Regions from separate parts of the Mesorhizobium sp. M0633 genome, predicted to be linked through region 3. Evidence: predicted binding sites of a transcription regulator. Region 3 holds the regulator's gene; each other region holds the start of a gene.
The links. Region 3 encodes LexA, which represses DNA repair genes until DNA is damaged. Its sites were predicted from a motif close to TGTTCNNNNTGTGTTCNG; they were not measured.

Region 1 (5,099 bases), on a different contig from region 3:
ATCGCGCTGCACGGCGACCGCAGCGTTGCAGTCGAGGACCCGTTCGAAATAGTGACCGCTGAGCAGCGGGCGGCCGAAATGCTTTTCGGCATCGGCGTGTTTTTCGGGCAGGAATTCCAGCCGGCGGTCGAAATTGCCGAAGCATGGCGTGCGCTCGGCGAAGCGGGCGATCTCCTCATGGATGGCGGCCGGCAGCATCAGGCCCGAATAGAGCCCCTCCGTCCGCAGCGCGCCGACGACGGCATCGCGATCGACGCCGGCGAACATCGTTTCACCGACATTGCGCGCCGGCGGAACCGGCTTCGCGCCGCGCCAGTGCAGGCGCCGCGCCGGCATGGTGCGCGCCAGCATGAACATCGGCAGCCATGCCGGATTCTCGCGAAGGTCGGAAAGATAGGTCGGGATGCGGGCGGCGATGCGGCGCAGCGTACCGCCGTTGCGTGCGATCGCCTCGAGGCTTGCAGCGCCGGACTTGTCAGGGCTTGAAAGGGTCATCGGGGTCCTCACAATATCGAGGGAACAGCATCGACGTTAGTCGTCGCCGCTCCGGCACACCCCAAACCCTATTCGCCCATATCGCCGGGAATGGTAACCCCCGGCCAGATTTTGTGCAATGCACAATAAACGACGACCCGCCAGAAAATTTGCTTGGGGCGGGTTCCCCGGACCGGGACGGTAAGCCGTCAATTCCGCGGCGCGACCCAGATCTCGGCGTGGAGCCTCCTGGTCGCCAGGCCGCGGGCGATCGCTTCGGCGCTGCGGGCGTTCTTCGACAGCGCCGCGGCCTGACGCTTGCTGATCACCAAGCCTTCGGCGAGAGCGCGATTTCCGGCAAAGACGCGCGACAGGAACGGCGCGCGGCTGCCGCGTGCCCGCGAGAACCGCGCCGCCATGGTTTGCCTGGCGGTATGGGCGACGACCTCGTCGATCCAGCCCTCTCCCAGCCGCGCGCCCGGTTCCAGCAAGAGCAGCCAGTCGCCCTTGGCCTGCCTGATGCCGGCGGCGATGCCGCCGCTGACATAGTGGCAGCCGGCATGTTCGGCGACGCGGTGCGTCTGATCGGTCGAGCCGGTGTCGCAGACGAGAACGTCGCGCACCACGCCTTCGACCGCGCCGCCGATCAGCGAGGCGAGCGTGCGGGCAAGGCCCTCCTCGTCATTCAGGGTTTCGATCAGGACGCTGAGCATGTTTAGCCGAATAGCGGAAAGCGGTGGGCAGCGCCAGTTTTTGCGGCGCGCCGCGAGAAAGTTCTTGCTTTGTTCTCATCAATACGATAGGAATACATTCATGAGCAGAGCGATTCGACAGCGGGCGGACAGTCCCTGGGAAAGGGCCAAGATGGAACAGATCGTGCGTGCCGACATTGCAGCCTTCGGCGCTGGCAGGGCCGAAATGGCGAATGCTATGATCGAGCAGAGCGGCATGCGCGTCCGTCCGGACCGCAATCGCGGCAGGTCGGCGGGCATCAATCCGTCCGGCCGTTTCGAGCCGGTCAGCAGGCATGTGTTCGACGATGGCTGGAATTCGCTGGAGGAGCTGCCGCCGTTCAAGACCGAGGTACAGGTCGAGAAGCCGCGCACCATCATCACGCGCAACGAATCGCCCGACATCTCCTTCGACCGCTCGATCAACCCCTATCGCGGCTGCGAACATGGCTGCGTCTATTGTTTCGCGCGGCCGACGCACAGCTTCATGGGCCTGTCGCCGGGGCTGGATTTCGAATCGAAGCTGTTTGCCAAGCCGGATGCGGCGCGGCTGCTCGACAAGGAATTGTCCAGGGATAATTACCAGCCGCGCACCATCGCCATAGGCACCAACACCGATCCTTACCAGCCGATAGAGAAGCAATACCGGATCATGCGCGAGATCCTCGAAGTGCTGGAGGCGCGCGGCCATCCGGTCGGCATCGTCACCAAATCGGCACTGGTGACGCGTGACATCGACATTCTGTCACGCATGGCCGAACGCGGGCTGGCCAAGGTGGCATTGTCGGTGACGACGCTCGACCGCATGCTGGCGCGCACCATGGAGCCACGCGCGTCGACGCCGACCAAGCGGCTGGAGGCGATCAGGCAGCTTTCGGACGCCGGCATTCCGGCCTCGGTGATGGTCGCGCCGATCATCCCCGGACTGACCGACCCGGAAATGGAGCGCATCCTCGATTCGGCGCAGGCAGCTGGCGCACGCGAGGCCGGTTATGTGCTGCTGCGCCTACCGCTGGAGGTCGCGCCTATCTTCAAGGACTGGCTGCTGCGCCACTATCCCGACCGCTATCGCCACGTCATGTCGCTGATCCGTTCGATGCGCGACGGCAAGGACTACGATTCGGAATGGGGCAAGCGCATGAAAGGCTCCGGCCCGTATGCCTGGCAGATCGGCCGGCGTTTCGAGATCGCCGCCAAACGGCTCGGCCTCAACGCCGAGCGGCGCTCGCTCAGGACCGACCAGTTCGTCCCCGCTGCCAAGGCAACCGAGCAGCTGATGCTGCTGTGACAAAGCGTCTCGCGCCAGCCGCTTGAAGCGGCCGCAGCAGGCGAAACATCCCGTCCGGCCTGTCCTGTCCCCGGGCTTGCAGACGGTAGCCCCTCCTGGTCCGGTGCCCCGCCCGACCCGGAGGGACTTGCGGAGAATCGGAGCCGATGCGAACCTCGCCGCACCATGGCTCGCCCGCGTTCCGATTCTCCGCTTCTCTTCGAAATCGTCGAGAAACCCGACTTCTCGTTCGAGACGAAGGCGGTGGCCGAAGGCCTGTGGCCGGTGGCGGGGATGGACGAGGCCGGCCGCGGCCCGCTCGCCGGGCCGGTGGTAGCGGCAGCGGTGGTGCTCGATCCCGCCAACATCCCCGACGGCCTCGACGATTCCAAGCGGCTGACGCATTTGCAGCGTGAGGCGCTGTTCCTGAAAATCCTTGGCTCCGCACTCGCCGTATCGATGGCGTCGGTCAGCGCCGAAGGCATCGATGCCTCCAACATCCTCAAGGCCAGCCTGGAGGCGATGCGCCGTGCCGTGGCCGGCCTGTCAATCCGGCCGAAGCTGGCACTGGCCGACGGCCGCGACGTGCCGCCCGGCCTGCCCTGCGAGGGCAAAGCACTGATCAAGGGCGACCAGCGCTCGCAGTCGATCGCCGCAGCCTCGATCGTCGCCAAGGTGATGCGCGACCGCATGATGTGCGGCTGCGGCAGCCATCATGCGCGTTACGGCTTCGAACTCCATATGGGCTACGCCACTGTGCGCCATCGCACGGCGATCGATCTGCATGGACCAGTGGCGCGGCTGCACCGCGCCTCCTTCGCGCCGTTCCGGTTCGGCGGCACCGAGGTGCTGGAGGAAGAGGGTTTTTCGGGTTTGGATTGAGCGATTCGGCATGGTGTGATCTCCCCCTCGAGGGGGAGATGTCGCCAAAGGCGACAGAGGGGGTCGGTACGTCCTGGCGCGACGCCATGCGGGACGAAAGAGAAGGCTGGCGCTTCACGCGCGGCGACCCCCTCTGGCCTGCCGGCCATCTCCCCCTCGAGGGGGGAGATTACGCTCCGCTCAGTTCAGCTTCGACTTCAAATCCTGCAGCGAGGCGTTGAACAGGTCGGCGCCGGCCTTGGCGTCGATCTTGCCGGCCAGCAGCGCGCGCGCGGCTTCGACCGCGATATCGACGGCGCTGGTGCGCACTTCGCCGATCGCTTCGCGCTCGGCCTGGCCGATCTTCTGCTCGGCCAAGGCGGTGCGCCGGGCGACATAGTCCTCGGTCTTCTTGTGCGCCTCGGCGGCAAGCATGTCGGCTTCACGCTTGGCGGCGGCGACGATGGCCGCGGCCTCCTGCTCGGCTTCCTTGCGCTTGCGCTGGTATTGGCCGAGCAGTTGCTGGGCCTCTTCGCGCAACCGCCGCGCTTCCTCGAGCTCGGAGCTGATCTTGTCGGCACGCGCATCGAGCGCCTTGGCGATCATGCCCGGCACCTTGATGTAGATGGCGATGCCGAGGAAGATTACGAGAGCAACCGTTGCCCAAAGCGTCGCGAGAGATGTGGCGTCCATGATGCGCTCCTCACCCGGCCACGGATTTGACCGCGGCCGCGATTTCGGCCTTGCTGGCCTTGCCGCCGACAAGCGCCTCGACGATGGCTGAAGCGGTATCCTCGGCGATCGTGCCGACTTCCTTCATGGCATTGGCCTTGATGGAAGAAATACGCGCCTCGGCCTCGCCAAGCTTCTGGTCGAGGGCGGCTTCGATCGTCTTGCGGGCAGCTTCGGCTTCCGCCTTGGCCGCATCGTTGGCCTGCTGGCCGATCGCATTGGCCTTGCCCTTGGCTTCCGCCAATTCCTGCTCATAGGCGGCAACGGCGGCATCGGCCTCGCTTTTCAGCCGGGCAGCATGGTCGAGATCCTGGGTAATGCGGTCGTTGCGCACGTCGATGATGCCACCAACGCGCGGCATCACCACCCGTTTCAAGAAGAGATAAAACAGCCCGAAGGTGATTGCCAGCCATAGAAGCTGCGAGGGGTACGTCGCCGGATTGAATGGCGGGAACGTGCCGTGCGCCTCGGCAGGCACACCGGTGCCAGCGCTGCCACCTTCGACGGCGGGCGCGGGCTCTTGCGCAAAGGCAAATGTCACGAACATGGACTATCCCCGAAATTCAGGCCCGCCGCAGGATCGCGGCCGGCCTGTTCAATTCTTCCCAATGTTCAGCCGAACAAGCATTCAGCCGAACAGGGCGAGAAGCGCGATGAGAAGCGAGAAAATACCCAGCGCTTCGGTCACGGCGAAGCCGAAGATCAGACGGCCGAACTGGCCGTCGGCGGCCGACGGGTTGCGCAGCGCGCCCGCCAGATAGCTGCCGAAAATGTTGCCGAGGCCAATGCCCGCGCCGCCCATGCCGAGGCATGCGATGCCGGCGCCGATGTACTTTGCTGCTTCTGCGTCCATTTATTCAACTCCTTTGGATCTAAAATTCCGTTGCAAATTCGATCCGGCGGCAATGCCGGAAACCTTGTCAGTGCCCGGGATGCAGGGCGTCGTTGAGATACATGCAGGTCAGCACGGCAAAGACGTAGGCCTGCAGGAACGCGACCAGCAGCTCCAGCGCCGTCAGCGCCACGGCCATCGC
Region 2 (5,099 bases), on a different contig from region 3:
TCGTCGTCGACGGCATCGAGCACAACATACCGTTCCTGGCGGCGCTGATGCAGCATCCGCGCTGGCGGGAAGGGCGGCTATCGACGGCGTTCATCGCCGAGGAATATCCCGACGGCTTCGCGCCCATTGTGCCGAACAGCGAAGAAAACGCGGTGCTGGCCGCGATCGCAACCGCGATCGAACTGCTGCGCCGCGACCGGCTCGACCGGCTGGGCGGGCGGCTGGCGCCGCATTCGGGCGCCTTGAAACGCGATTGGGTGGTGAAGATCGGCCGGGATTATCTTTCGGTTGCCATCGTCGAAGGCATGATTTCCATTCCGATGGAGCTCGACCTCACAATCGACGGCGGCAAACCGCTGACGGTGACCTCCGACTGGCGGCCGGGCGATCTCATCTGGCGCGGCGCGGTCAGCGGCCGCAAGGTTGCGGCGCAGGTCAGGCCGGTGCTGAACGGGTTCCGCGTCGCCTGGAAAGGCATGTCGGTGACAGTCCGCGCCATGCTGCCGCGCACCGCCGAGCTCGAACGGCTGATGCCGGAAAAAGTGGCGCCGGACACCTCCAAGATGCTGCTCTGCCCGATGCCCGGCCTCGTCGTCTCGATCGCCGTTGCCGAGGGGCAGGAGGTCAAGGCCGGCGAGACGCTGGCCGTGGTCGAGGCGATGAAGATGGAAAACGTGCTGCGCGCCGAGCGCGATCTCATCGTCTCGAAGCTCAACGCCAGGCCAGGCGACAGCCTTGCCGTCGATGCGGTGATCATGGAATTCGCGTGAGGCCGAAACCCCCGCCCTCGACGCCCGTCAGAAGTTGGCGGGACAGCGCCCCCCTCTGTCCTGCCGGACATCTCCCCCTCCAGGGGGGAGATTGGCAGCCTCGGCGCCTCGCTCGCTCCTGCAACGTTGGAAATTGGCGAAAGCCGAGATGATGGCCAATCTCCCCCCTCGTGGGGGAGATGTCCGGCAGGACAGAGGGGGGCGCGAAGGAACGCGACCTTGCAATTGGTTGGGCACGCTCAGTGGAGGAGGGACAAGGCGAGGCCGTGAGGAATTCGCACTTTTTTGCCGTCACAACGTATTTTGTTCTTGCTTTGTGCCGGCAGCTATGCTATTAATTTGCGCATGGTGCTAATTGGCTCCAGCGACCCGCCCGCAGTGGCGGGTTTTTATTTGCAGCCTGACGTCGGCGGGACAGCGCCCTCTCTGTCCTGCCGGACATCTCCCCCACGAGGGGGAGATTGGCAGCTTCGGTGGTTGCTCTAAACTTCCAAAGCTCCAATCACCACCGCTGGACTCGTGTTACCCGGTGCCGGACAATACATCTTCATCGACTGAGTCCTTGTGAGGCGGCGCGAAAAAACCATGGCGGATGAGAGACTTCCACGCGATCCCTTGCTGCGCGAGGCCTATGCAAAGGCGTCGCGGGCGGAGGCGGCGGCGCGTCGGTTCATTCATCTGCGCGTGCATTCGGCCTATTCGCTGCTCGAAGGTGCCTTGCAGCTCGGCAAGATCGTCGGCCATGCGGTGCAGGACGAATGCCCGGCAATCGCCGTCACCGACACCAACAATCTGTTCGGCGCGCTGGAATTCGCCCAGAAGGCGGCAAAGGACGGCATCCAGCCGATCATCGGCTGCCAGATCGACCTCGCTTTTTCCGGCGAGGCGAGCGACAGCCAGCGCGACCGCAGGCGGCAAGGACCGGAGATGCGGCCGGTCGTCCTGATCGCCGCAACCGAGGCCGGCTACGGCAATCTGGTCAGGCTGGTCAGCCGCGTCTACCTCGAGACACCGCCCGGCGAAGCGGTGCATCTGACGAGCGAGATGCTGCAGGGCCATTCCGACGGTCTGATCTGCCTTACGGGCGGGCCGCGCGGTCCGATCGGCACTGCCTTGAAACAGGATCGCCGCGAACTCGCCGAGACCCGGCTCTCGGCGCTCAAGAGCCTGTTCGGCGACCGGCTCTATGTCGAGCTTGAGCGCGTGTCGAGCTACGACCGCGCCATCGAGCAGTCGTCGGTCGATCTCGCCTACCGCCACGATCTGCCGCTGGTTGCCACCAACGAGGCGTTTTTCTTCTCTCGTGAAGACTATGAGGCGCATGACGCCCTGATCGCCATCGCCGAAGGTTCCGTGGTTGCGGCCGACAATCGCCGCCGCCTGTCGCCCGACCACTTCCTGAGAAGCCAGGCCGATATGGCGAGGCTGTTCGCCGACCTGCCGGAAGCAATCGACAACACCGTCGAGATCGCGCTGCGCTGCTCGTATTACCCGAAGACCCGCAATCCGATTCTGCCGCGCTTTGCCGGCCGCGATGTCGCCGACGCCGATGCTGCGGTCAAGGCGGAGGCGCAGGAGCTTGCCAGGCAGGCGCATGAAGGGCTAGAGGCGCGGCTGGCGGCGCACGGGCCGACGCCCGGCTATACCGTCGAGCAATATCGCGAAAGGCTGGATTTCGAGCTCGGCGTCATCGAGAAGATGAAATATCCGGGCTATTTCCTGATCGTTGCCGACTTCATCAAATGGGCCAAGGCACAAGGGATTCCGGTCGGCCCGGGCCGCGGTTCGGGCGCCGGCTCGCTGGTCGCCTATGCCACGACCATCACCGACATCGACCCACTGCGTTTTTCGTTGCTGTTCGAGCGCTTCCTCAATCCCGACCGCGTGTCGATGCCCGACTTCGACATCGACTTCTGCCAGGACCGGCGCGAGGAAGTCATCCGCTACGTCCAACGGAAATACGGCCGCGACCAGGTTGGCCAGATCATCACCTTCGGCACGCTGCAGGCGCGCGCGGTGCTGCGCGACGTCGGCCGCGTGCTGCAGATGCCTTACGGGCAGGTCGACAAGCTGAGCAAGATGGTGCCGTCGAACCCGGCCAATCCGGTCAAGCTCGCCGACGCCATCGCCAACGAGCCGCGCTTTGCCGAAGAGGCGGAGCGTGAGCCGATCGTGCAGACGCTGCTCGATACGGCGCAGAAACTGGAAGGTCTTTATCGGCACGCCTCGACGCACGCCGCCGGCATCGTCATCGGCGACCGGCCGCTGTCGGAGCTGGTGCCGATGTACCGCGATCCGCGCTCGGACATGCCGGTCACGCAGTTCAACATGAAATATGTCGAGCAGGCCGGGCTGGTGAAATTCGACTTCCTTGGCCTGAAGACGCTGACGGTGCTGGACAGGGCCGTCAAGCTGATCCGCCGCCGCGGCATCGAGATCGATCTTGCCCACATTCCGCTCGACGACCCCGAAACCTACGCCATGCTGTCGCGCGGCGAGGTGGTCGGCGTGTTCCAGGTGGAAAGTGCCGGCATGCGCAAGGCGCTGATCGGCATGCGGCCCGACTGTATCGAGGACATTATCGCGCTGGTCGCGCTCTACCGGCCGGGGCCGATGGAGAACATACCGACCTACAACGCCAGAAAGCACGGCGAGGAGGAGATGGCGTCGATCCACCCGAAGATCGACCATCTCGTCAAGGAGACGCAAGGCGTCATCGTCTACCAGGAACAGGTGATGCAGATCGCGCAGGAGCTCTCCGGCTATTCGCTGGGCGAAGCCGATCTGCTGCGCCGCGCCATGGGCAAGAAGATCCGCGCCGAGATGGACAAGCAGCGCGAGCGCTTTGTTTCGGGCGCGGTCGAGCGCGGCGTCGGCAAGCCGCAAGCCGACTTCATCTTCGACCTGCTGGCAAAGTTTGCCGACTACGGTTTCAACAAATCGCATGCCGCCGCCTATGCCGTCGTCTCCTACCAGACCGCCTATCTGAAGGCGCATTACCCTGTCGAATTCCTGGCGGCATCGATGACGCTCGACATGGGCAATACGGACAAGCTCGCCGATTTCCGCCAGGATGCGCTGCGCCTCGGCATCGAGGTGGTGGCGCCGTCGGTCATGACGTCGTTCCGGGATTTCGAGGTCGGCGAGAACCGCATCTTCTATTCGCTGGCCGCGCTCAAGGGCGTCGGCGACGCGGCGGTCGAGCACATCGTCGCTACGCGCGGCGAAAAACCCTTCAAGAGCCTCGCCGATTTCTGTGATAGGGTCGATCCGAAGATCGTCGGCAAGCGCGTCTTCGAAAGCCTGATCATGGCCGGCGCGCTCGACTGCTTCGGTCATGACCGTGCGGCGATGATGGCCGGCGTCGAGCGGATGATGGGGCTGGCGTCGCTGGCGCAGCAGAATGCCGTCACCGGCCAGCATGACATCTTTGGCGCCTCGCTCGGCGCACAGTCGCAGGCGCTCAACTTGCCGGCGACCGATCCCTGGCTCGCCGCCGACCGCCTGCACCGTGAATTCCAGGTGGTCGGGTTCTATCTCTCGGCGCATCCGCTCGACGAATACAAGGCGGCGCTGCAGAAAATGCGGGTGCAGACCTGGGGCGAGTTTTCGGCCGCCGTCAAACGCGGTGCTGCCGCCGGCCGGCTCGCCGGCACGGTGACCACCAAGCAGGAGCGCAAGACGCGCACCGGCAACAAGATGGGCGTCGTGCAATTCTCCGACACGTCCGGCCAGTATGAAGCGGTGCTGTTTTCCGAGGGGCTGGCGCAATACCGCGACTTGCTCGAACCCGGCCGCTCGGTGGTGATCACCGTTTCGGCCGAGGACAGGCCTGAAGGCGTCAATCTGCGCATCCAGACCGTGCAGTCGTTGGAGGAAGAGGCAAGCCGTATCCAGAAAGCGTTGCGCATCTTCGTCAGAAATGACGCACCGGCATCGACAATCCAATCGCAGCTTGGCCAGCGTGGCGACAGTCAGGTGAGCATCATCGTCATCAAGGAAGGCGGCGAGGGCGAGGTCGAGATCGAGTTGCCCAACCGCTACCGCGTATCGCCTCAGATCGCGTCGGCGATGCGGGCGGTGCCGGGCGTGGTCGAGGTGGAACTGGTCTAAGAGTTAGCGCACGCTTATGAAGCGGCGATCTCCGCCGGTTGCGGTGCTCTCCGCTGCAGGTTGAGCAGATTTCCCATGAGGATCAGCAGGGCGCCACCGGCGGTGAAGGCGTCGATCTGCTCGTGATAGAGCAGCCATCCGATCACCGCCGACAGCGGCACGCGCAAAAAGTCCATTGGCGAGATGACCGTCGCATCGGCATAGACAAGTGCGCGG
Region 3 (5,099 bases):
CGTCGCCGTAACCATCCGGCTAACAAGATGGCCGCCGGCCGAGTGTCCGGTCAGCATCAGCGGCCCTGGGACCATCGCCGCCGCCTTGCCGATCGCCGCGCCGACTTCCTTGACGATGCCGCCAATGCGTATCTGCGGACAGAGCGTGTAGGACGGCATCGCCACCGCATAGCCGCGATCAACAGGGCCAGTGGCAAGATGCGACCAGAAATTTTTGTCGAATGCCATCCAGTAGCCGCCATGAACGAACACCACGAGTCCCTTGGGCTTGATGGCCGGCAGGAAAAGATCGAGCCGGTTGCGTGGGTTGTCGCCATAGGCCATGTCGAGCCGCGCCCTGCCCTCGGTCGAAAGCACGTCGCGGAAACCCGCGCGGGCTCGATCCAGGCCGCCGGCCAGCGATCGCTGCCGGCTACGTTGGCGCCGTTGGCATAGGCGTTGTCCCAATCGGCAATGTGACGTTCGAACACCCTGCGCCCTCCCTGGCATATGGCCTTGCAACGTAGCCGTGAGCATCGCGCGGCGCGTCGTCGCCAGCCTCACGATTCCAGCTCTCGCATCAATCTCAAGTGACAGCCGCCTTGATGGCGAAGCGCGCTTCCTTCCACGCACCGGTGCGCAGGATGTCCTCAAGCACTTCGACGGCCTGCCAGACATCGGCATAGCCGACATAGAGCGGCGTAAAGCCGAAGCGCATGGTCGATGGCGCGCGAAAATCGCCGATCACGCCACGTTCGATCAGCGCGCGCATGATCTGGTAGCCATGCTCATGCATGAATGAAATCTGGCTGCCGCGTTTTTCCCCATCGCGCGTGCTCTCGAGCGTGAGCCCGTAAGTGCCGCACTTTGCCTCGACAAGCTCAATGAACAGATCCGCCAGCGCGATGCTCTTCTTGCGCACCGCCGTCATGTCGACATCGTTCCAGATGTCGAGCGCGCCCTTCAGCGTGCGCATCGACAGGACCGGCTGGGTGCCGCACAGAAACCGGCGGATGCCGGTGCCGGCCGCATAGCCTGGCTCGAAGGCGAAGGGCCGTGCATGGCCCCACCAGCCGGTGAGCGGCTGCTGGATGTCGGAAAGATGCCGCTCAGCCGCATAGATGAAGGCAGGCGCGCCCGGGCCGCCATTCAGATATTTGTAGGTGCAGCCAACGGCAAAATCGGCGTTTGCCTTGTCGAGCTCGACTGACATCGCGCCGGCGGTGTGGCAGAGATCCCAGACGATCATCGCCCCGGCTTCCTGAGCCCTGCGCGTCAGCGCCGGCATGTCGCGCAGTTCGCCCGACTTGTAGTTGACGTGGTTGACCAGCACCACGGCGGTGCGTTCGTCGATCAGCTCTTCGATGGTCGGCGCGTCGATCCCCGAGAGGCGCAGCAGCGTATCTTTTCGCGTCGAAACCACACCCTCAGCCATGTAGAGGTCCGTCGGAAAACTATCGCCCTCGGCGACGATGACCTGCCGCTCCGGTCGCATGGCCATGGCGGCGTGCAGCAGCTTGTAGATGTTGACCGATGTCGTGTCGCAGACCACCGTCTGGCCGGCCGCGGCACCGATCAGGCGCCCGAGCTGGTCGCCAAGTTCAAGCGGCATGTTGAACCAGCCGGCCGTGTTCCATGCGCGGATGAGATCATGCGACCATTCTTCGGTCGCGGCCTTGTGCAGTTCATCGAAAGCGGCACGTGAAGCAGCTCCTAGCGAATTGCCGTCGAGATAGATCACTCCTTGCGGCAACACGAAGCGGTCGCGCATCGCGCGCAGCGGATCTGCGGCATCCATCGCCTTTATGGCGGCGAGATCGGGAATTCCTGTCATGATGTGCCTGCTCCCCCCAAAAATTCAACGCAACGCCGGACACGCATCGACTGTTCTTCCATCACCTGGTTGCGCGCAGCAAGGCTCCACCGGCGAGAAGCAGCCTGACCAGGCGACTGGAAACCAGGAGTTAACCCGAGGTTGGCGTTTTGAGTTCGTTTCGTTCACGGTGCATTGACCGAACCGCGCAGTCGATACGGGTTCAATTCCGTGCCCTTTGCCGACCGACGGCCGATGTCAGTGCTGCCTTCTGGGAAGCCAGAAGGCGCAAACGAAAGCAGAATCAAGGGGATGACGCTCGCGACGGTGAAAATGCGGCATTCCGGTAGGGGCGTGGTTTGTTTCCCAAGCCTTAACGCATTCATTAAACTTTAAACGGTTGCGGAACACAACTGGAACAGATAGTGTTTGTTCTGGGTTTGTTTTTCTGATTCTGTTGGGGGTCGCTATGCTGACACGCAAACAACACGAACTGCTTATGTTCATCCACGAAAGGTTGAAGGAAAGCGGTATTCCGCCCTCCTTCGACGAGATGAAGGAGGCGCTCGACCTGGCTTCCAAATCGGGAATCCATCGGCTGATTACGGCGCTGGAGGAGCGCGGCTTCATTCGCCGTTTGCCCAACCGGGCCCGTGCGCTGGAGGTGCTGCGCCTGCCTGACTCGATCGCCCCCGGCCTCAATGCGGCACGCAAGTTCTCGCCGAGTGTCATCCAGGGTAGTCTTGGGCAAGGCGCCCCTCGGCAGGGCAAGCCGACATCGTCGCGCGTCCCTGCAGCCGGCAATGACGACGATGTCGTCGCCGCCGTTTCGATCCCGGTGATGGGCCGCATCGCCGCCGGTGTGCCGATCGACGCCATCCAGCACCAGACGCATTCGATTTCGGTGCCGCCGGATATGATCATGGGCGGCGAGCATTATGCGCTCGAGGTCAAAGGCGATTCGATGATCGAGGCCGGCATTTTCGACGGCGACACGGTGATCATCCGCAATGCCGATACGGCGAGCCCCGGTGAGATCGTGGTGGCACTGGTCGACGAGGAGGAAGCGACGCTGAAGCGGTTCCGCCGCAAGGGCGCCTCGATCGCCCTGGAAGCCGCCAATCCGGCCTACGAGACGCGCATCTTCGGACCAGACAGGGTCAAGGTGCAGGGCAAGCTCGTCGGACTGATCCGCCGCTACTGAGCTCCGCCCTTGGCGCCGGCTTTGGGGTTGTCGGCCCTGCGGTATGGCGGCAGGCCCCGTGCCGCGCGTGAAAATTTCCGCTGCACGTGCCAGGGCCGGTATGATTTTTCGACCGCGAAACGGATTTCGGCGCGCGTTGCCGCTTGTGGATCGAAGTAGACGGCGGCACTTCCCGCGCGCGCCAGTTGCCGTTTGGTGACGACGAGGACCAGTCGGTCGTAGTAGCAGGGGTTATGGGCGGTGGCGTCGTCGATGACGATCAAGCTGGCAAAGGCGCAGGCTGGCCGCGCAGTATCGCGGTCCTTGGCTTGCGCGATGATCGCGCCGGATGGATGCCTGGCAAGGCAGAGGCCGTCCGTGCAAATGAACGGCATGCCCGGCGGTAGGTCGGCCGGATCGGCAATGTCGAATTGCGGGTCGTTCTTTCCAGGTGTTTCCGGCGCGACGATAGCCTCTGATGTGAGCGCGCGTTTCCAGTTGTCGATGGTGAACTCATTCGGGCGTGCCCGGTTGACCGCGAGTTCACCGCTGCCGATCGGCAGCGCGACCAGCCGTGCGTCCTCCGAGACCAATACGTCGGGTATGCGTGTCTGCGTTGTCGTCAGCAAGCCGGCGAGCGCAAAAGGAAGTGCCGCCAGCCGCAACCAGGTCGTCGCCATGCTGGCAATGACGAGGGCGATCGTCACCAGAAGGACGGATCTCAGCGAAATTAGCCCGACCGCATCGATCGGCGAGCGCTCCGAGATCCACCCGGACAGGGCGATCATCGCCGTCAGCCCCTTGCCCATGACATAGAGGAAAGGGCCATCCGCACCGAACGGCATCGCCAGCGCGCTGAGAACGGCGAAGGGCATGACGACCAGTGAGACGATGGGCATGATGGCCAGATTGGCGAACAGGCTGAGAGGCGCCACGCGCTGGAAATGCCATATGGCGAAAAGCGCCGTGGCGCTCCCTGCAATGATCGAGGTCATCGCCAGACCGCACATGCCCAGCAGGACCTTTCGAGTGGCAAAGCGTAGCGGCGACCGCCGCGGCGGCGGCGTGGTGGCCCTGCCGGCGCGGTAATCGGACCAGCCTGCATAGGCGCCGACAAGGGCCGCCGTCGCGGCGAAGGACATCTGGAAACTCGGACCGACCACCTCGTGCGGCGACACCAGGATGACCGCGATGGCCGAGATCGCCAGGTTGCGCATGGTGAGCGCGGCCCGGTCGAACAGCACGGCGATAAGCATCACCGCCAGCATGATGAAGCTGCGTTCGGCCGCCACGACAATGCCGGAAAAGACGAGGTAGGCCGAAATCGAAAAAAGCGCGGCGGCCGCGGCATATTTCTTGACCGGCCGTCGCGATGAGAAATCGGGAAACAGCGCAAAGGCACCCCGCAGCAGCGCCATGATGGTGCCGGCGACCAACGCCATATGCAGCCCCGAGATGGAGATGATGTGGTAGATGCCGGTGCGCCGCATCGCTTCGTTGATCTCCTCGGGAATGCCGGCGCGCACGCCGACGATCAGCGCAGCAGCAATCTCGCCCTCGGCACCGCCGATGCGGCTGCGGATATGGTCGGCGATGGATTCGCGCGCGTCTTCGATCGCGGAAGAAAGCTGCGCGGCAAGCGGCATGCTGCCCGACGACACGACTTTCGGATTGCCGAGAAAAAAGCCGCTGCCGCCGATACCGGCGAAATAGCTGTCGAAGGAGAAATCATAGCTGTCGGGCCGCACCGGGCCGGTCGGCGGCAGCAGCCGCACATAGCCGGTGATCTCGGAACCGGCGGTCAGCTCAGCCGGTATCTTCATCGCCGAAACGCGGACCCGTTCCGGCATGTAGCGCAGTGTCGGCCTGGCGGTTGAGATCACATCGATTGTCAGCCTGATGCGGCCGCTCGCCATGGGCTCGTACGATACGACGCGACCCGTCAGCCGCGTCGAGATTTCGGAACCGAGCATATGCGTTCCGACACGCCATGTCTCGAACTTGGCGGCAAGTACGCCAAGCGCGCAGAGCAGCGCCACCATGAAGCACAGGCGCGTCCTGGGCCATGACCGTGAGACGACGGTACAAAGGGCCGCGAGGAGCGCGATTGCGATCGGCTGTGGA
Region 4 (5,099 bases), on a different contig from region 3:
TCCGTTGCCGGTCGTCGATGAAGGCGGCCTGGATCGAGACGGCGGCGCCCGGCAGGCCGTCGGCCCGGCAGGCCTTGCAGATCAGGCGCCCCGAAAGTGCGGCCAGCGGTGTCTCCGGCATCACCCCATGCCGCTTGAGCTCGGCCGGCTTCCACCACCTGTTACGGCCGCAGTCGATGCATTCGACGGCAATCGAGACAACATCGGCGATCGTCGCTTCCTTGCCTGCCAATGCCATGGTCATCCCCGTCGTTGTTCCTGCTTTGTTCGCAACATTATCGGTTTTTGGAGCGGAGTCGAGTCGGTTCCGCTTACATCAACGTGAAAGTTTCACTTGTTCGATTATTTGAGTTATGCTTATACATGGTGTGGACTGGAATCGGCGCGAGCAACAGAACCGCGCCCGCTCCGTCCGCCGGCAGCAAGGGAATGACGATGGACCCAGCCCAGTTCGCCCATGCCTGCGGCTATAGCGGCGACAGCCCGGCCATGCTTGCCGCTTTCGCGGCCATCCGCCAGGACGGCATCCGCAAGGCACGCCAGGGTCATCGCCAGCGCAAGGCGGCGATTGACCAGATGAAGCCGAGCCGCGCTGTGTTCCTGGCGGCGATCCGCCCGGCGCAGTCAGCCGAGGAGGCACTCGAGGATGCCGCCCGCTTCCTGTCGATGTTCCGCGACATGCCGCGCTGGCGGCAGGAAAGGCGCGCCGCCGACCTCACCCGCGCCAGGCAGCAGCGCCTGTTCGCCCGCTTCTTCCGCCGCTACGGCCACCGCCTCTGGGCGCTCGAGGCCACCTGAAGGCGCGCGGGCCTCCCTTGCAAGTCAAAACGGATATTGCGATCGCTGACACCGCGCCGTATGTCTCCGCGCGATGAGCGAGATCGAATTCCGTCGCGCGCAGGCGCCCGACCTGCCGGCGATCGTTGCAATGCTTGCCGACGATGTGCTCGGCGCGAACCGGGAAGACCCGTCCACGCCGCTTGCGCCATCCTATCTCGATGCCTTCAGCGCAATCGATACCGATCCCAACCAGTTGCTGGCCGTCGCCGTCAACGCCGGGCAAGTGGTCGGAACGCTGCAGCTCAGCTTCCTTCCAGGCATTTCGAGAAAAGGCGCCTGGCGCGGCCAGATCGAAGGCGTTCGCGTCGCCTGGCAATGGCGCTCTCGCGGCGTCGGCAAGCTGATGATCGAATGGGCGATTGAAACATGCCGTTCGCGCAATTGCAGCTTCGTCCAGCTCACCACGGACAAAGGTCGACGGGAGGCGCACGCTTTTTACGAGCGCCTCGGCTTCACCGCCAGTCATCTCGGCTACAAGATGGCGCTGTAGAGATCAGCATTTCATCGCATTCAGCGCCGACCGCTCATCTTCGCAACCCACTCTGGATGGAGCATTGACAAGCCGGCCTTTCGCCCTGCTCCATCCGCCCATGATTTACGACCGAACCTGGCTTGAGAAAACCTTTCGCGCAAAGCCCCGGCAGAAGTTCCTGTTCTTCTGGGGCCATCAGCCGTCTAAGGACGGCCGCATAACCACGTCGTGCTTCAGCCAGTGGTGGCATGCGCCCTTTACCGTCGATGGCCTGAGCTATCCGACTGCCGAACACTGGATGATGGCCGAGAAGGCACGACTGTTCGGTGATGCTCCGACGGCAACACAAATCCTCAGGGCGGCGAGCGCCAAGCAGGCAAAGCAGCTTGGCCGCCAGGTGAGCGGCTTCGATGGCACCAAATGGGATGCAGACAAATATCGCATCGTGACTGAAGGGAGCTTTCAGAAGTTCCATCAGAACGCGGCGCTGCGCGAATATCTGTTGTCGACGCATGACCGGGTGCTGGTCGAGGCGAGCCCTGTCGACCGGGTGTGGGGTATCGGCCTTGCGGCGGATGACGAGAGGGCGGTGAACCCGCTGCTGTGGCGCGGCGAGAACCTGTTGGGATTCGCGCTGATGCAGGCCCGCGATCGGCTGCGCGGCTGAACATTGCCGTGCGCTCGTCATCTGCGGCAGCCTCCGCGCTGCTTGACAATCCACCCACAATGTTCTCTTTATGTTCTCATCACAACTCGACACAATGCGGCGTTCGAACCGCCGCGGGCGAACGGGCCGGATGGAAGCCAACATCCTCCACGCGGATCTGGATGCCTTCTATGCCTCGGTCGAACAGTTGCTCGACCCGGCCTTGCGCGGCAAGCCGATTGCCGTCGGCGGCGGGGTAGTGCTTGCCGCATCCTATGAAGCCAAGGCGTTCGGCGTGCGCGGCGGTATGCCGGGACGGCGGGCGCGGGAACTCTGCCCGCAACTCATCTTCGTCGGCGGCCATTTTAAGGACTATCAGCGGCTGGGCGATGCGGCAATCAAGGTGCTCGGCGATTTCACGCCGGTGGTCGAGCGGATTTCGATCGACGAGGCCTTTGCCGACGTCGCCGGCTGCACCCATTTGTTCGGCTCGCCGGCCGAGATCGCCGGCAAGATCCGCGGCCGCGTGCGGGCCGAGCTCGGCCTGCCGATCTCGGTCGGCGTAGCCCGCACCAAGCATCTGGCCAAGATCGCCTCACAGGTCGCAAAACCGGACGGGCTGGTGGTGGTCGATCCGCGCCACGAGCTGGAGTTCCTGCACCACCTGCCGGTCGAGCTGATGTGGGGCGTCGGCCCGGTCACCAGGCAGCGGCTGGCCGGCATCGGCGTCAACACCATCGGCGAGCTGGCGAAGACCAATGGTGGGGCGCTTGAGCGCCTGCTCGGGCCGGCGGCGGGAGAGAAACTCAACGCGCTGGCGTGGAACCGCGATCCGCGCAAGCTCGAGACGCAGCGCCGGGCGCGCTCGGCGGGTGCGCAGTCGGCGCTTGGCCGAAAACCGGCCGAGGAGCAGGTCTTCGTGCCCGCTTTGCTGCATCTGGCCGACAGGGTCGCCACAAGATTGCGGGCGAAATCCCGGCCCGGCCGCACGGTGACGGTTCGCGTCCGCTTTGCCGATTTGCGCTCGGTGACGCGCTCGATCACGCTCGACCAGCCGATTTCGGCAACAGCCATGCTGGCCGAGATCGCCGAGGCGCTGGTGCGCAAGGTGCTCATCGACTATCCGCACGAAAAGACAATCTCGCTGCTGGCGATCGCCGTATCGCATCTGGAGCAGCATGCCGGCCTGCAACTGGAACTGCCGCTCGGGCTCGACGACGACCGCCGTCGCCCCGGCACCAGCAAGGGCGCGGCGCGCTGGATCGCGGATCGCGCCGTCGACAAGATCCGCGACCGCTTCGGCTGGGAGGCGGTGGGCTACGCCTCGGTCGCGCTCGGGCTACAGCGGTCGGTTCCCGACGCGTTTCGCGAGCTGGCCGAAAAGGAACTGTGAGCCTCGATTACACTTTGGTTGCCAAGTCGCCGGAATGACCTTGAAGGCTGCGGACTTGTGAATTTATCTTCGGTCCAGTTGGTCGTGCACCGGTTTTGGTATCAGCCAGACAGGGCAGCACCCGCTCGCAAATCCTTCCGCCTTCATTTCGAACGACAGGGGATCGGCATGGGACAGAACGCCGGATATTTCGCACTCATCGTTGCCGGACTGGTGACCAATGCAACGACGCTGGCCAAGCCGCTCAACCCGGACCGGGCGATTCCATCCCTGGGCGATATCAACTCGCCGCTGGCCAGCCCGCTGTTCAAGCAGGTCAAGGCCGGCCCGCTGGAGATAAAGCTTGAGGAAACCACGCTTGCCGATGTCGAAAAAGCCTTCGGCGGAGCGATGCACGATGAAGGTGACGCCGGAGATTCACGCCACTGGCTTTGCTATGCCGGCCCCGACGCCGGCGGATCGCCGTCGATCTTCTGGTTCGTATCCGGCGAGATGGGCGGCTCCGACCACGGTGTCCTGTCCGTCGCCCTGCAGCCGAACCCGGAAGGCAAGGTGCCGGAAGGATGCGCCGGCGCGCCTGCCAGCTATTGAACTCGATACGCCCGGCGTCGGAGCGCCGCTGAGCGACGTGGCCGCGAAATTTGGCGCCGCCAAGCCCGATCGTTACGGCCATTTCGGCTTCGCCGCCTCTTATCCTCCTTCGTCTCCCGACCAGAAGGACGCCACGGTCACGCAGACGCTCACCTACACAGCCGGGAACGGCAGGATAACCGGCGTGGCGGTGACGCAAGTCACCACCAATTAGGGTGTCCCCGCTCGGTTGGCGAATGGTTCACGTGTGAATGATCTGCCGCGCCCAAGCCAGGCGGCCTGGTTGCTGGCCACCTCGTTATGCAGATTGGTTCTGATGTGCCGCCCGGGCCCGCCCTCCACCTGCAAATGCGACATTCGAGGCAGCCCTGGTCGTCAGACCAAAAGCGTTGCGCCGCCCCAAGCGATCAGGGCGGTGCCGGCCGCACGGCCAACCCACGGGCCGGCAGGAAACACCGGTTCGACGAGAACCCACGAAGGTCCGGAAATGACCCAGAAGCGGGCGATCGGCAGCGATCCGAGCAGCAACGATTTTGGCAGGACCGGAAATCGGCATGGAATGCTGCAATCATCATCATGTCCCGCCCAAGTTGTGGACAGTTCCTTCTCAAAGGCGCACTCTTAGCATGCGAAACGCGAGCTAGCGTTTCGTGCAACGCTTCACATGCTTGACTTGCGTCGGTGATTATCTGACCTACCCGGATACTTCCGGGTGGGCAGACCTCACATTGTGTCGCCTATCCGTGATCAGGCTACGGCCTAAGGCACGTTGCAGCCCGTTCCGGATCAACTGGGAGGTAAACAACATGCCTGATTTTCAGCGCAGAGAACTTCTTGTTCAAGGAAGCGCGGCTCTTGCCGCAATTGCTGCTCTCTATACCTCGCGCCGGGCTTACGCTTTTCCAACACGGCCGAACGAGGAAGTTATTCCGTGGCTGGATCAGCCGACCGAAAATCCCGATCCGGCGGGTATCCAGAAGCAGCTTGTCTGGGAGGATTTGGATAGCTGGATAACGCCAAACGACAAGTTCTTCAGCATCTCGCATTTCAACCGACCAACGATCGACGAGAAGACATGGTCGATGGAGATCGGAGGCCTGGTTAAGAAGCCCCTGGAGTTAACGCTCGCCGACATCAGGGCGCGACCGCGGCAGGAG

Region 1: NKI47_RS20630 (PA0069 family radical SAM protein) is a predicted target of LexA. The motif match lies at 1,247-1,264, and genes of this name have one in related genera.
Region 2: dnaE (DNA polymerase III subunit alpha) is a predicted target of LexA. The motif match lies at 1,075-1,092, and genes of this name have one in related genera.
Region 4: dinB (DNA polymerase IV) is a predicted target of LexA. The motif match lies at 2,040-2,057, and genes of this name have one in related genera.

What each region holds. Positions count from the first base shown of each region.
Region 1 covers NZ_JAMYQC010000020.1:19,971-25,069, reverse strand. Annotated here, with positions in the region: gene NKI47_RS20640 (phytanoyl-CoA dioxygenase family protein) at 1-495, opposite strand, end outside; gene NKI47_RS20635 (glycosyltransferase) at 684-1,187, opposite strand; gene NKI47_RS20630 (PA0069 family radical SAM protein) at 1,339-2,493, shown strand; gene rnhB (ribonuclease HII) at 2,659-3,354, shown strand; gene NKI47_RS20620 (F0F1 ATP synthase subunit B) at 3,535-4,026, opposite strand; gene NKI47_RS20615 (F0F1 ATP synthase subunit B) at 4,037-4,612, opposite strand; gene NKI47_RS20610 (F0F1 ATP synthase subunit C) at 4,694-4,918, opposite strand; gene NKI47_RS20605 (F0F1 ATP synthase subunit A) at 4,986-5,099, opposite strand, start outside.
Region 2 covers NZ_JAMYQC010000038.1:51,922-57,020, reverse strand. Annotated here, with positions in the region: gene NKI47_RS29405 (acetyl-CoA carboxylase biotin carboxylase subunit) at 1-770, shown strand, start outside; gene dnaE (DNA polymerase III subunit alpha) at 1,356-4,883, shown strand; gene NKI47_RS29395 (DMT family transporter) at 4,898-5,099, opposite strand, start outside.
Region 3 covers NZ_JAMYQC010000022.1:86,374-91,472, forward strand. Annotated here, with positions in the region: partial or broken gene NKI47_RS22145 (hormone-sensitive lipase) at 1-470, opposite strand, end outside; gene kynU (kynureninase) at 566-1,813, opposite strand; gene lexA (transcriptional repressor LexA) at 2,262-2,996, shown strand; gene NKI47_RS22160 (ComEC/Rec2 family competence protein) at 2,990-5,099, opposite strand, start outside.
Region 4 covers NZ_JAMYQC010000002.1:50,464-55,562, forward strand. Annotated here, with positions in the region: gene NKI47_RS02125 (hypothetical protein) at 1-244, opposite strand, end outside; gene NKI47_RS02130 (hypothetical protein) at 430-798, shown strand; gene NKI47_RS02135 (GNAT family N-acetyltransferase) at 872-1,330, shown strand; gene ybiA (riboflavin biosynthesis intermediates N-glycosidase) at 1,431-1,979, shown strand; gene dinB (DNA polymerase IV) at 2,110-3,351, shown strand; gene NKI47_RS02150 (hypothetical protein) at 3,520-3,942, shown strand; gene NKI47_RS02155 (hypothetical protein) at 3,980-4,156, shown strand; gene NKI47_RS02160 (hypothetical protein) at 4,318-4,470, opposite strand; gene NKI47_RS02165 (sulfite oxidase) at 4,749-5,099, shown strand, end outside.